One region of the Paenibacillus sp. LBL genome, then DNA from elsewhere that is predicted to be linked to it. Evidence: riboswitches for the same ligand, from Rfam matches in the RefSeq annotation. Region 1 holds a riboswitch; the other holds the start of a gene.
What was found. A riboswitch is a leader RNA that binds a small molecule or an ion and turns the genes downstream of it on or off. The one in region 1 is predicted to bind cyclic di-AMP.

Region 1 (7,470 bases):
CGATGAGGATGAGTTGTGCGTTTGCGATGTGGCCAATATTATTGGTTCTACAATGGCGACAGCATCCCATCATTTACGACTGCTTAGAAATATGGGGATTGCGAAATACCGCAAAGAAGGAAAACTTGTGTTTTACTCACTAGAAGATATGCAGTTAAAGCAGCTGATAAAGCTAGCTGTAGACCATCAGTCAGAAAGTATTCAGTTTTGAGCCTATAATCATCCAAAGAGGACCAGTTCTGTTCAAATGAATCTGTAAATTTTGTGATTTCTCATATTAATTGACGAATAGAAACGGGTAGATTGAACTCACTTAGAGTGCAGATCTTCCCGTTTCTTTGTTCATTTCCTTGTCGAGTCCTAAAATCAAATGGTAAATACACATATTATATTCAGTTCAGTAAGTTGACAAACAATTGTAATAACCAGTAATCTTTAATTTGTAATATACTATGTTGTGTAGTCTTTTAACTGTTTGATATGGAAAAGGAGTTTTGCCATTGATGAACCAGAGTGTATTAACACATTTTAGTTTTTCAGAATTATGGGGTCCGCTCGTATTTTTTATAACCGTTTTATTATCTGTAATCTACTTGTTATATGTTGGTCCATTACGTAACCGCTTTTATGAAAGTGAACCAGTTAAAACCAGACAAAAAATATTGTTTATTTCAGGTTTGTTTACGTTTTATATAGCGGTTGGAAGTCCCATCAATGCGTTTAGTCATCATGTGTTATTTAGCGCTCACATGCTGAAGCAAGCTTTATTATACTTTATTATGCCGCTGTTTTTTTATTTAGGTACGCCATCATGGTTAATACGCCCTTTATTAAATTCCAAGTTTTCCTCGAAGTTTCTCTCATTTTTTAATCAACCTATCTTAGCCATGTTTCTATTTAACTCTGCTTTATCCTTATATCATTTCCCAGTTGTTTTTAATAAGCTGATGGAGATCCCATTCCTAGGAGGCTTATATCATGTTTTGTTAGTAATTGCATCATTTCAGATGTGGTGGCCACTTATGTGCCCTGTACCAGAACTTGATAAACTATCGAATGTAAAAAAGTTAGGGTATATTGCAGCGAATGCAATCCTGTTATATCCAGCATGTGTAGCCATAATTTTTGCCGGCAACATTCTCTATGATCCATATGTGAATGCTCCCCAACTATTTTCATTTTTGAGTCCAATTGATGATCAGCAATTAGGCGGAATTATTATGAAAATGACGCAAGAGGCAGCATTTGTAGTCACACTGGCAATCATTTCTGCAAGATGGTACCGAAAGGAGAAACATGATGACTCCATTGAAGTTGCTGAAGCTGTATATGACTCACCGAATCAACTTAATAACTATTAATTACGATTATTGATGGCTTCTCGTTGTAGAAAGGAAGTTAACTCATGGGCCCAGAGAACTTGACTCTATGGATAGCATTTGCAGCAGGATTTTTGTCTTTTATATCTCCTTGCTGTCTTCCGCTCTATCCATCCTATATATCTTACATTACCGGAATTTCTGTTAAGGAGTTAAAGGATGGTAAGGGGATCATGCAAAAGAAGGCTTTTGCTCATACCATATGCTTTATGCTAGGATTCTCTGTCATTTTTTTCGCATTAGGGTTATCAGCCAGTTTAGTAGGAGATTTGTTCTCGAATAATCGCGAATTGATTCAAAAATTAGGTGGATTATTAGTGATTGTAATGGGATTAATCATGCTAGGAGTTATTCAGTTACAGATTTTAATGAAAGATAGGAAGTTTCAATTTAAGCATAAACCGTCAGGATATCTTGGATCGATATTAGTTGGATTATCATTCTCTGCAGGATGGACACCGTGTATCGGACCCATTCTTTCAGCCGTTTTAGCTATGGGAGTAACAAACCCTGAGAAGGCAGTGGGTTACATAAGTGCATATACATTAGGGTTTGGGATTCCGTTTCTCATTATGGCCTTTTTTATTGGCAGATTAAAATGGATCTCAAAATATTCTTCACTAATGATGAAAATTGGCGGGGCGATGATGGTTCTTACCGGAATATTGCTTTACACAGATCAAATGACCAAAATCACCATATGGTTAATCGGGCTATACGGCGGGTTTACAGGTTTTTGATGTAGTTCGAGATCTGGAATTAAGGCGGTGATAAACATATAAAACGGCAAGTAAGCAAACATCTAAAAAAAAAGCAACTAAACGAATAAATAGCTGAGGTGAAACATGAATAATAAGAAGAAATCATCAAAAAATCTAGTTATTTTCACCATCATTTTTGTGGGCCTGGTGGTAGCTTTGGTATTGTTAAACCAGAACAGCCAACCATCAAATCGTTCGGAAGGGGTATTTGACAACCCACCGGCCACGGAAAACCAGCCTACTCTAGGTGACAAAAACGCAAAGGTATCTATCGTGGAGTTTGGAGATTATAAATGTCCCTCCTGCAAAGCCTGGGGAGAGAATATAATGCCACAACTCTCGAAGGACTTTATCGAAACAGGAAAAGCATCATTCTCCTATATTAATGTTCTTTTTCATGGTGATGAGTCAAAAACAGGCGCACTTGCTGCAGAAGCAATACTACTGCAGGATCCTGACGCATATTGGACATTTCATCATGAAGTATTTAATGCACAACCTGAAACAGAGCAGCATGATAACGCATGGCTAACCCCAGAAAAGGCGCTGGAGCTTGCTAAAGAATATACACCTAATATCGATCTAGCGAAGCTTAAAGAAGATATGGGAAGTAAGCAGATCGAAGACCAAGTTGCTTTAGATGAGGAATTAGTCCGTGAATATAATGTACAACAAACACCCACGATTATGATCAATAATGTTATGGTAACGAACCCGTTTGATTATGAGGAGATATCATCCTTAATCAATGCGCAACTGAAGGAGTAGATGGGAGGGGATCGAGTAGTGGTACGTGACAAAACAATATATTTAGCTTGGGTTGTAGCACTTACAGCAACGCTTGGAAGCCTCTATTTTAGCGAGATAAGGGGGTTTATTCCTTGCGAATTGTGCTGGTATCAGAGAATACTAATGTATCCACTCAGTATCATTCTTGGAATTGCGGCCTTTTACAGTGAGACAAGCATAAAAAAATATGTGCTTCCATTTTCGATTTTTGGAGCATGCGTTTCATTATTTCATTATTTGGAGCAGAAGGTCCCTGGATTTGCAGCAATCAAGCCATGCACGAACGGGGTGCCGTGTAATGTACAATACATTAATTGGTTTGGTTTTATAACGATTCCTTTTCTCGCATTAGTAGCATTTATTTTAATTACAATCTTAATGGTACTCACAAGATCTGAGGCTGGCGTGAGCCCAAGACCAGGCAACTAATTGCTAAAAAACACCAAAACGACTACTAGAATCAGTACTAGTGAAATAATCGTTGTCAGCGTTGCACCAAGTAACCAGGACACCTTGTTCTTCACAAAAAGGGATAACAGTAAGTGAATGATAAACGGACTGATATAATGTGCTATTAAATGAACGGTACTGTTGAAATCAATAAAATAGATATCCGTCAGGAAAACGATACTAATCATAGTAAACAGTAACAGTGAGCTTAAAATCATAATCCTAGGCTTGAGAATTGAAAGAAAAGTATCATTGTTCAACATGTATCGCCTTCCTTATTTAAATATAGGATGTTTAATCGAAATTTCATCATTAATTATGAATCAATATTATCGGTTACTAACGATATGGGATTGAGGTGAAAGGGTTTGTTCGATGCGATTAGTCCAATTGCATTTCGATTAGGGCCAATCCAATTATACTGGTACGGAATTATCTTAAGCGTAGCAGCTCTCATTGGTCTAATCGTTGTTATTCAAGAAGGCAAGCGGTATCAGATCCATCCAGGGTTCTTTTTGGACATGGTGCTAGTTGGCGTGCCGTCGGCTATCGTCGGGGCTAGAGCTTACTATGTCATATTCAAGTGGGAAGATTACCGCGATAACTTTTGGGACGTTTTCAAAATATGGAACGGTGGAATCGCCATTTACGGAGCTTTAATCGGAGCGATCGTTGCTATGATTTTTTTCTTTCATATACGTGGCTATAATTTTTGGCGTATTGCAGATCTATGTGCTCCGGGTTTGATTATAGGACAATTGATCGGGCGTTGGGGAAATTATATAAATCAAGAAGCTCATGGAGGGCCAGTATCTGAGGATTTTCTCAGGACAACACTACACTTGCCTAACTTTATTGTCGATCAAATGAATATCGAGGGTGTCTATTATCATCCGACCTTTCTGTATGAGTCCATTTGGAATTTGGTTGGTTTGTTGTTGCTCTTATGGTTGAGACGCCAGCCTTTTCTACGTTCAGGAGAATTATTTTTGACTTATTTCACTTGGTATTCCATCGGACGGTTTTTTATCGAAGGACTGCGTACCGACAGTTTAGCCTGGTTTGCCTCTAACTGGCTTGCAAATTTGATGAAATTACTTTGGTCACCGATGGGGCTTATGTTCCAGGAAGGCGAAATGAGTTATGGTACAGTTCGTGTCTCGCAGTTATTGAGTGTCTTTATTATCCTAATTGCCATTTGCCTCATTGCATACCGAAGGTTTAGAAACCATCATGAGCGATATGAAGACCCAATCGCCAGTAATAGATCTTAATTAATTTAATATAAGAGGCAGTCGAACTTGGTTCGACTGCTATTTATTTCGAACCTCAGCAAAAGTATTACAATATTGTTTTATTTGTTTCTGCGTTCAATACGAATTCTTTTCGATTAATGTTCTGATATAAGTCCAATAGGTACGGGGATTTAAACAAATATTAACATTAATTTAAGGAGGAAAAGAATTCTAAAGATAAGATTGACAATCGCGAAAAAATAGACTACATTATGTAGGGTTACAAAAATTTCATAAATTATGCCGAATTTCGTTTTTGAAAACGGGGGAACCATTTTTGGGTGAATTATTCTTGTAGTAATGGGAGTATAGGGATCCTTCTACCGAACCCTCAGCTAACTCCGTAGGCATCGAAGGGAGAAAAAATCTTGAAGAAAATGTTACTGTCGTTGTTAGGGTCTGCCATTATATTATCTTCGGGAACAGCCAGTGCGTTTGCAGATAATCAACCTAAGTTGACTACTGAAGTAAGTAAAGTCGTTGGAACACCCTATAAATGGGGAGGTACAACTTCAAGTGGTTTCGATTGTTCCGGCTTTATTCTGTACATTTTTGATAAATTCAACTTAGATTTGCCACGTACATCGAGTGCTCAGGCCAAAGTGGGGACTCCAGTCTCAAAAGATAATCTGAGACCGGGTGACTTAGTTTTTTTTAATACGAGTGGCAGGGGAATTTCTCATGCTGGAATCTATATTGGCAATGGTCAATTTGCACATTCGTCCAGTAGTAAGGGTGTAAGGATAAGTAAACTGTCAGAATCCTATTATAAACAACGATATGTAACTGCAAGAAGAACCATTAGTCAAAAAAGTTACACGATGATGGTCGGAAGTTACAATTGAAATCATAAAACAAGCCCTTCAATTTATGAAGGGCTTGTTTTATGATTTCAATTCAATGTTACCCTTATGGGGCTTGCAATCGTGTTTCCTTCTTAGACATACGTTGGTGCTTATTACTTCAATGTACAAAACACCAATGACTTGATGCCTATTTAGAAGATGTGCATTTCTGCCGATACTCAATGTTGGGATATTCATTATTGATGAATAAATGCTCATATGATACTTTAAATAAAAATATTAAAAGGAGGGATGATATTTATATGTTAGATGTTATAGTCATCGGTGGAGGTCAGGCCGGGCTTGCGGCTGCTTACTATCTCAAACAAAAATCTGTGGATTTTCTCATCCTTGATGGTCACAAGGAGGTTGGTGACTCTTGGAGAGATCGCTATGATTCTCTTCATCTGTTTACGCCAAGAATGTATAATAGTCTACCAGGTGTTCCCTTTCAAGGTGATCCTCAGGGTTTACCACATAAAAATGAGGTTGCAGATTATTTGAAAGATTATGCGAATCGTTTAGAGCTTCCTATTCAAAGTAATACACAAGTTACATCATTAACCATGAACAATGGAATCTTTGAAGTCTCCACATCGGAGGGTACATTTAGATCAAAAAAAGTTATAGTAGCCACCGGTCCTTTTCAGAAGCCACTAGTACCTTCTTTTCATGACAAGCTTGGTGATGCAGTTATACAATTACATTCTTCTGAATATCGAAATAAGAACCAACTTAAAGAAGGGGTTGTTTGTGTTGTAGGTGCAGGAAACTCCGGGGCCCAAATTTCCAGTGAATTGGCAGATGATTTTGAAGTGCATTTGTCCGCAAGCAGTGAGATCCAATATAAACCGTTACATATTTTCGGCAAGAGTATTTTTTGGTATTTTGACAAGGTGGGCTTTCTAACAGCAAACCGCAAAAGTATGTTAGGTAAATGGTTACACGCAATGCCAGAACAGATCTATGGAAAGGAGTTGAAGCTGCTCATTCAACAAGGAAGGATAAAACTCCATGCAAGGACGGAAAAGATAGTGGATCAAAAGTTATATTTTCAGAACGAAGGAACTCCTATACATATCGACAACATTATCTGGGCTACAGGTTTTAAACGTGATGATCACTGGATAGACATAAAAGCGGCATTTAAAGATGGGCATATCGATCATATGGAAGGTGTATCCGTTGTAAAAGGACTCTACTTTGTTGGATTACCGTGGCAAACATCAAGAGGGTCAGCACTGCTTGGATGGGTGAAATATGATGCTAAGCGTATTGTTGATCATCTGCTGAGAGAATAAAAATAGGGTAGGAGTAGTAGTTCGGGACACTTTTCTTCTGACAAAATTCGGTTTGTTAATCGTAATCCTTTCGTTTTTTGTGCCTTTGCTATAAAATAAGTGGTAATGGTAAATAGGATGGTGATTACGAAAATGGAGCAGAAGGATCCCTTGATTGAAGATTGTGACACATCATGCTTTGGGTCTGAGGCTGATTTAAAACAAGTTAGGGCCGGAATGATTGATGAGCATGCAGCTGTTCAAGTGGCAGACTGGTTTAAAGCCTTCAGTGATCCTACTCGGGTTAAATTGATCAATGCTTTATTGCAGAAAGAATTATGTGTCCATGATCTTTCTGTATTACTCGAGATGGGACAGTCAGCGATCTCGCATCAACTGCGATACCTTCGTAATATGAGGATCGTAAAACGTCGTAAAGTGGGCAAGACGGTGTTTTATTCATTGGATGATACACACATCGAGCAAATTTTTACACAAACCCTACAACATACAATGCATGGAGAATAACATAAAAGCACCCGCAGTCAGCTGCTGGTGCTGTTTTTGTTGTGTTTAGAAGTCTTCACCTAATGTAGCGGAGAATGTACGAAATAATTGACAACTAACTTTTCATTTGAATATAATGAGTTTAAATAACATATGAATAATTG
Region 2 (7,470 bases), on a different contig from region 1:
TTCATATTGCGCTTTAATTCCTGGCTCTATTTGAGGCCAAACTTCTCTATCGAAACGATCACCGAGTTGCTGCTGGATTTTCTTTCCCATCTTCTTTTTTACAGCTGCTTTTATTATAGCAGCAACAACCGCCCAAACAATAGGCCAAATCGCCGGTGAAATTTCACTCTGAATACTGGGATCTGACAAGTGACTAATCGTTGAGGTCTGACTATTTGCTATATCTGCAAAAGCAAGTATCAAGGCAAATTCTTTGCTGTACTCGTCGTATTCCTCCATTTTTAATTTTAAATTGTTGTCTGTTTGGATTGCTTCCTCTATGCTTGTAGAATGTTCTTGAATAAATAATAGAAGTTCTTGAATCTCGCTTTCTGATAGTTTTAATTCCTCTTGAGTCTTTTGCAGTTCGCTATGTGCAGGAAGCGCGGATACAGTAATTGCTGCAAATACCGTATTTAATAACATTACCAAAGCCAAAAAAGCGGCTACTTTTTTAATTACTCCCCAAAAACTCAAAAAATCAACCCCTTACTGTTATTTTTTGTAATTAACATGAATAATATATATTAAAATCCTAAAATTTAACAAATGAAAAAAGTTGTGTTTTCTCTAAAAAAATAGTGTGATTATGAATTTATAATAGTAAAAATGGTATATTATAATATTTACAGTTATCTCTTTTACATATGGCGAACTTTTCTACTTCAATTGTCTGCAAATCGAAAAATCAATCGGAACTATAATGATTTTAAAATGCTCAATAAAAGAATCTTCGGCATTGCAAAGAAACCTCTCCACTATCGTAATGGAGAGGTTTCTTTGCAATGCCGGAAAGCCAGAATCGCTCCGACACGGCCATTGCCTGCGTGATATGTATGTCTTCCTGCATGCCGTCATGATTTTTGCATATGAGTTAAGGTAGAGGGTGCATTTGGTTTACCTTACAAAGGGGGCGCATGCATGGACGGAACCGAGTTTTACCGTAAAGTGATCCTGACGGTGTCCGGCAATAAACTCGTGAAGTGGCTGTCGATCAAATACGGAAGGAAATTGGCAGGCCGATTCATTGCCGGCAATACGCTGGATGAGGCCTTGGATGAAATCGAGAGGCTCAATGCGAAGGGCATTCTCGTCACGCTGGATCATCTGGGGGAGGGCATTACGACGCTGGACGAAGCGGCCGAATACCGCGAGGAATATTTGAAGCTTGTGGAGGGAATCGCACAGCGGGGAGTGCAGTCAAATGTGTCATTGAAACCGACGCAGATGGGCATGGCACTGGACCTTGAGAAGGCTTACGAGAATATCAGGTCGGTGGTGAAAAAGGCGAAAGAGTTTCGCAATTTCGTGCGTCTGGATATGGAGGATTCGCCATATACCCAGGCGACAATCGATATGACGCTGCGGCTCCATAAGGAGGGGCTGCCCAATGTGGGCACCGTGATGCAGGCCTACTTGTTCCGCACGGAGGAAGACGTGCGAAGCCTGATGGAGGCGGGGGTCAATCTGCGCCTGGTAAAGGGGGCATATAAAGAGCCCGGAACCATCGCCTTTCAGCAGAAACGCGAAGTGATCGATAACTATAAAAAATTGATCAAAATGCATTTCGATCAGGGAGCGTACACTGCGATTGCCACGCACGATGACAATATCATCGACTGGGTCAAGGTGTTTGCCGAGCAGAGCCGCATAGAGAAAGAGGATTTCGAATTTCAGATGCTGTACGGGCTGCGAATGAACGATCAGGCTGCGCTTGCAGAGGATGGCTATCGCATCCGTTGTTATATGCCCTACGGGACGATGTGGTACCCGTACTTCACCCGGCGGCTGGCGGAGAAGCCGGCTAACCTCATGATGGTGCTGAAAAATATGTTCAAGTGAGGGGTGTGAACACCGCCCTTACCTTAAAAGAAATAATAAGCTTGCGAGCAATCCATCAGGAAGGACCGCTCCAGCGGGAGGCTGCCTAGGCGTTCGCGAGTTACATGCTGGTGCAGGTTCTTCTCCAGATCGGCTAACGCCGATACGGCGAGCAGCATCCGAGTGGATCCCCATTGCTGCTGCTGCTGAGCATAGCGTATGGCCTCAGTCACGGGCATGCCCCGCAGCCTTGCAAATACAGATGCCCAGCGGACCAGATCTGCGAATTCTCTCGTGCTCGGCAGGGCATATTCCGCATAACCGGCTGCTTCTCCGCAGCTGATTTTGAACAAGCCGCAGTTCCAGCTTCGATCACTCCAGGGGATAAAGCGTTCAGCCGAGCCCCAGTCGAAACGGAACATCTCCATATAGCGGATGGGCTCTTCACATATTGTTGGCGCTGTTTGGATGGCTGTTGCCTGTGCTTCGAATTCGATGAGTTTCGTCATGATCTACGCTCCCTTATAAGATGTTATATGCAAGACAAAAAGGCCTGGTGAGCAGAGAAACCCCGCTCTCCAGGCCTTTTTCCGGTTAGCAGCCGATGAAGCGGCCGCTTTAGCTTGGCTGGATCGTGTTCTCTCTCAATACGCCTACGAGGTTAGCTGTCGGATTCGGGCTTGAGAGCGCCCTACCACAATGCCTGGTCAGGCATCGCGGATTCACCCCATTCACCAACAGAAGTCCTATCGGTGATATTGGTTCCCCCGTCTCCCGATCTGTCGGGAGCTCAGCGTATAACGTGTGTTTCGAATAGATGGATGAATCATACGCCGGAGGCAGCCAAAAGTAAATGACCGTATTTGACGCATACATTCCGAAAATCGATGAAATCCGTAAAAGAAAACGTGTACATTTGGTATTGTCATCTATTATCATGGCAAAATCTCAGTATCTCGATGGATTGCGATAAATTCGAGAAAACAAGAGAAATACATAGTATAAAGCAGTATTCGAGAGATAATGAAGACATACTGGTTAGATCTTGTTCCACATTCAGCCACACGTGTTTCTGAGCTCATTTACATCCCGCACGGCCGGACGTATGATACGAACTATGAATTGACGGATGATTCCAAGAGCAGGGCACAGCGGCAGCCGGTCGATAAGATTCATAAGGATACAAGGCAGTGTGAGAGCTGCGGTGCTCCTTTATGAATGAGAACCTCGGCGAAGGCACCATGGGTCTTCCAGAGGCTCAGGGTCAAGCGACTCTCACGGCTTGACTCTGACGGCTGTACAGTTCTGCCAGGCTTGGAATATAAGTCAATAGCTAATTGAATAACATGCTACTCGTTTTCAATTTTCGCTGAGTCCTTGAATGGAAAAGGAACGGGGGAACCAGTCGGGAGATGAACTTGATCTCTCAGGGGTGAATCCCATAGACAAGATAACGGTCTATGGGTAGGGCGACTCTCACGCCCGAATCCGTCAGCTAACCTCGTAAGCGTATCGAGAGAGGCAACGATTGTCGTGGACTTTAGCCACGGTGTATTTCACCGTGGATGAATAAGAAGCCTGCGGGAAGAGTTCTTCTCCTCCCGCAGGCTTCTTTTTGTTGCCTTCTCTTTCTGAAACTTAGGAGGAGAAACACATGGAGAAACCGCAGGATTTCATCTTGGTATCCGCCCCGAATAAGGCCGGGGAGGAATTTATCCGCCAGCTGATGTACAAACATATTTCGTTTGCAGCTATAGCCAACAATCGGGCCGAGCAGGAGAGGATGATGGAACTGGGCTGCAAAGACATTATTCTGATTGATACCAGAGACGAGTCAACCTGGATCATTCCCGAGTTTCCCGTCAGCAAGGTGTTTCTGTTCGAAAGCAGCTTGAATCTGTGCTGCCGCTATTTGCGGATTTGCCGGACATGGACAACAAAGTCGATTTACGTCATTACCCACTCCAACAATCCGCGGTTGATATATAAGGGACTGGGCGCCGATGTGGTGCTTCATACGAACCATCATCAGGTATCTTTCCTGATTTCGTCCATTGTCAGCTAGTTGCAGATTTAATGCCAAATACGGTTCGTGGAGGATTGGATTATGCAGGATTTTTATATGGTGCTCATATTAGGAGGGACCTACGGACTGTTCATGCTGTTTATGTCCTGGTGTGGACGCGTGGTTTCAGAACCGGAGGCTGATCAGCCGTGATCATATTATTGGTATGTACGCTCTTTATTTTTCTGTATTTGATTTATGCGCTGGTTCACCCTGAAAAATTCTAGGGGAACCGCTGAAGGAGGAAGGCACTCGTCATGGGCATTATACAAATTGCCATCGTTATTCTGGTTCTGGTGCTGCTGGTTAAGCCGCTCGGAACCTATCTATATCAGGTATTTCGCAATGAAGATAACCGAACCGATAAATGGTTCTCCTGGGCAGAGAAGCCGATATTTGCACTGATTGGCTTGAAAGACCGCAAGGGGATGACCTGGAAAGGGTATGCTCTCAGCTTTGTCATTACGAATATCATACTGGTAGCTTCAGGCTACCTGATTCTGCGGCTGCAAAAGGTACTGCCGTTCAACCCGAACGGAATCGATAATATGGAATCAACCTTGTCATTCAATACGATCATCAGCTTTATGACCAATACGAATCTGCAGCATTACAGCGGAGAGTCGGGGCTATCCTATTTTGCGCAGATGGCTGTCATTACGATGATGATGTTTACATCGGCGGCGACCGGGCTGTGCGTGGCCATCGCTTTTATCCGGGCAGTGACCAGTAAGGGGACAACCGTCGGCAACTTCTTCGAGGACTTTGTGAAGGCTCATATCCGGGTATTCATTCCGGCGGCCTTCATCATTGCAATGGTGCTGGTCGCCCTGCAGGTGCCTCAGACCCTGAAGCCTGCGCTCAGCGTGACCACGATGGAAGGAAGCGAGCAGCAAATTGCGGTAGGTCCGGTGGCTGCTCTTGAATCGATCAAGCATCTGGGCACCAACGGCGGCGGATATATGGGGGTCAATTCGTCCCATCCGTTTGAGAATCCGTCCCCTCTGACCAATGTGATTGAGATCCTGTGCATGTGGAGCCTCGGTGCTGCGCTTCCGTATACATTTGGTTTGTTTGCCAAGAGCCGCAAGCAGGGCTGGATTATATTCTCTGTGATGATGACCTTGTTCATCGGCTTCTTGTCTCTGAACTATGCCGCTGAATCAAACGGCAATCCGGCACTGAACCGACTGGGGATTGATGCATCTCAAGGCAGCATGGAAGGTAAGGAAGTCCGGTTCGGGATCGCCCAGTCCTCGCTGTTTACTACAGTGACGACGGCGGCTACGACCGGTTCAGTTAACAACATGCATGATACACTCACGCCGCTTGGCGGAATTACGCCGCTGTCCCTGATGATGCTGAACTCTGTTTTTGGCGGAAAAGGCGTCGGACTGATGAATATGCTCATGTATGCGATACTGGCTGTGTTCCTGGCCGGGCTTATGGTTGGGCGAACGCCTGAATTTCTGGGCAGAAAAATAGAAGCGCGGGAAATGAAGCTGATCGCCATCGTCATTCTGGTGCACCCATTTATCATTTTGGCTCCGACGGCGCTTGCCCTGATGACGGATGCCGGGCAGGCGGGCATTACCAATGCCGGCTTCCATGGCATCTCACAGGTGTTGTACGAATACACGTCATCCGCAGCCAATAACGGTTCCGGGTTTGAAGGACTTGCAGATAACACGCCGTTCTGGAACATCACAACCGGGCTCGTCATGCTGTTCGGCCGTTATATCTCGATGATCGCTCTGCTGGCGGTCGGCGGTTCACTGATGCGGAAGCAATGGGTACCGGAGACACTCGGGACGTTCCGAACAGACAATAAGCTGTTTGCCGGCATTCTCCTCGCGGTGGTTCTGATCATCGGCGCATTGACTTTCCTGCCTGTGCTGGTGCTCGGCCCGATTGCTGAGCATCTGACGATCCGTTAATTAGAAAAGGTGGCCTATTACCATGAATAATACGAGAACCAAAGTGATGTCCAAAGAAATGGTCAATCAAGCGCTGAAGGACAGCTTCATCAAGCTGAATCCAGCTTTCATGATGAGAAATCCCGTGATGTTTGTTGTGGAGGCCGGAACCTTGGTGGTTCTGCTCATGACACTGTTTCCATCCTATTTCGGTACAGAAGGCAGTACCGGATTCAATCTGACGGTGTTTGTGATTCTGCTGTTTACGCTGCTGTTCGCGAACTTTGCCGAGGCCCTTGCCGAGGGCAGGGGTAAAGCTCAGGCCGATTCTCTTAAGCAATCCAAGAAAGAAATGACCGCCCATAAAGTGATGGAAGGCGGAGGGGTTCAGTCCGTGCCATCTACCGATCTTCGCAAAGGGGATATCGTGGTGGTTACGCAGGGCGAGATGATCCCTGGTGACGGAGAGGTCATCGCCGGTCTGGCATCTGTCGACGAATCTGCCATTACGGGAGAATCCGCGCCGGTGATCAAAGAAGCAGGCGGCGATTTCAGCTCGGTCACCGGGGGAACCCGGGTGGTCAGCGATACAATCAAAATTCGGATTACCAGCGATCCCGGCGAATCGTTTATTGACCGAATGATCTCACTGGTTGAAGGAGCTTCGCGGCAGAAGACGCCGAATGAAATAGCGCTGAACACACTGCTGATTGTGTTGACCCTGATCTTCCTGATCGTTGTGGTTACACTCGCTCCGATTGCCAAGTATCTTGGCATCGAGCTGTCTGTCCCGGTATTGATCTCGCTGCTGGTATGTTTGATCCCGACCACGATTGGCGGGCTGCTGTCGGCCATCGGGATTGCAGGCATGGACCGGGTGACCCAGTTCAATGTGTTGGCGATGTCGGGTAAAGCGGTGGAAGCGGCCGGAGATATTAATACAATGATCCTGGATAAGACCGGAACCATTACGTTTGGCAACCGGATGGCAAGTCAACTAATCCCGGCCCGTGGCGAAACGCTGGCATCGGTTGCCCAGTGGGCAGCGGTCAGCTCGCTGCTGGACGAAACGCCGGAAGGCCGCTCCGTTCTGGAGCTGTTGAAGAAGGAAGGCCTTGAGGTGGATGAGAGTATGACGGCGGGAGCCGAATTCATCGAATTTAAGGCAGAGACCCGAATGAGCGGCATGGACCTGAAGGATGGCCGAAAAGTTCGCAAGGGTGCAGTGGATGCCGTCAAGGCTTGGGTGCTGTCTCAAGGAGGCTCCATACCTCCGGACTTGACGCCAAACAGTGATGCAATTGCTACGGAGGGAGGAACCCCGCTGGCTGTGGCTGTGGATCACCGCATCTATGGATTGATCTACCTGAAGGACACTGTGAAACCGGGAATGAAGGAACGGTTTGAACAGCTGCGCCGGATGGGCATTAAGACCATTATGTGTACAGGCGATAATCCGCTGACTGCAGCGACGATTGCCCGCGAAGCGGGAGTGGATGATTTCATCGCAGAGAGCAAGCCGGAGGATAAGATCGCCGTCATTCGAAAAGAACAGGCCGAAGGCAAGCTGGTGGCCATGACCGGTGACGGAACGAACGATGCGCCGGCCCTTGCACAGGCCGATGTCGG

Region 2: it holds a riboswitch for cyclic di-AMP, as region 1 does, so the genes downstream of both, M2277_RS09930 (hypothetical protein) here and M2277_RS27720 (C40 family peptidase) in region 1, are expected to answer to the same signal.

Annotation. Positions count from the first base shown of each region.
Region 1 covers NZ_JARXYU010000021.1:16,292-23,761, reverse strand. Annotated here, with positions in the region: gene M2277_RS27750 (ArsR/SmtB family transcription factor) at 1-211, shown strand, start outside; gene M2277_RS27745 (cytochrome c oxidase assembly protein) at 504-1,361, shown strand; gene M2277_RS27740 (cytochrome c biogenesis CcdA family protein) at 1,406-2,119, shown strand; gene M2277_RS27735 (DsbA family protein) at 2,225-2,908, shown strand; gene M2277_RS27730 (disulfide oxidoreductase) at 2,927-3,358, shown strand; gene lgt (prolipoprotein diacylglyceryl transferase) at 3,748-4,653, shown strand; cyclic di-AMP (ydaO/yuaA leader) riboswitch at 4,906-5,039, shown strand; gene M2277_RS27720 (C40 family peptidase) at 5,043-5,519, shown strand; gene M2277_RS27715 (flavin-containing monooxygenase) at 5,783-6,820, shown strand; gene M2277_RS27710 (ArsR/SmtB family transcription factor) at 6,953-7,327, shown strand.
Region 2 covers NZ_JARXYU010000003.1:343,389-350,858, forward strand. Annotated here, with positions in the region: gene M2277_RS09915 (YpjP family protein) at 1-516, opposite strand, end outside; gene M2277_RS09920 (proline dehydrogenase family protein) at 961-1,881, shown strand; gene M2277_RS09925 (hypothetical protein) at 1,905-2,369, opposite strand; cyclic di-AMP (ydaO/yuaA leader) riboswitch at 2,495-2,666, opposite strand; cyclic di-AMP (ydaO/yuaA leader) riboswitch at 3,218-3,386, shown strand; gene M2277_RS09930 (hypothetical protein) at 3,515-3,925, shown strand; gene M2277_RS31730 (potassium-transporting ATPase subunit F) at 4,075-4,152, shown strand; gene kdpA (potassium-transporting ATPase subunit KdpA) at 4,183-5,862, shown strand; gene kdpB (potassium-transporting ATPase subunit KdpB) at 5,885-7,470, shown strand, end outside.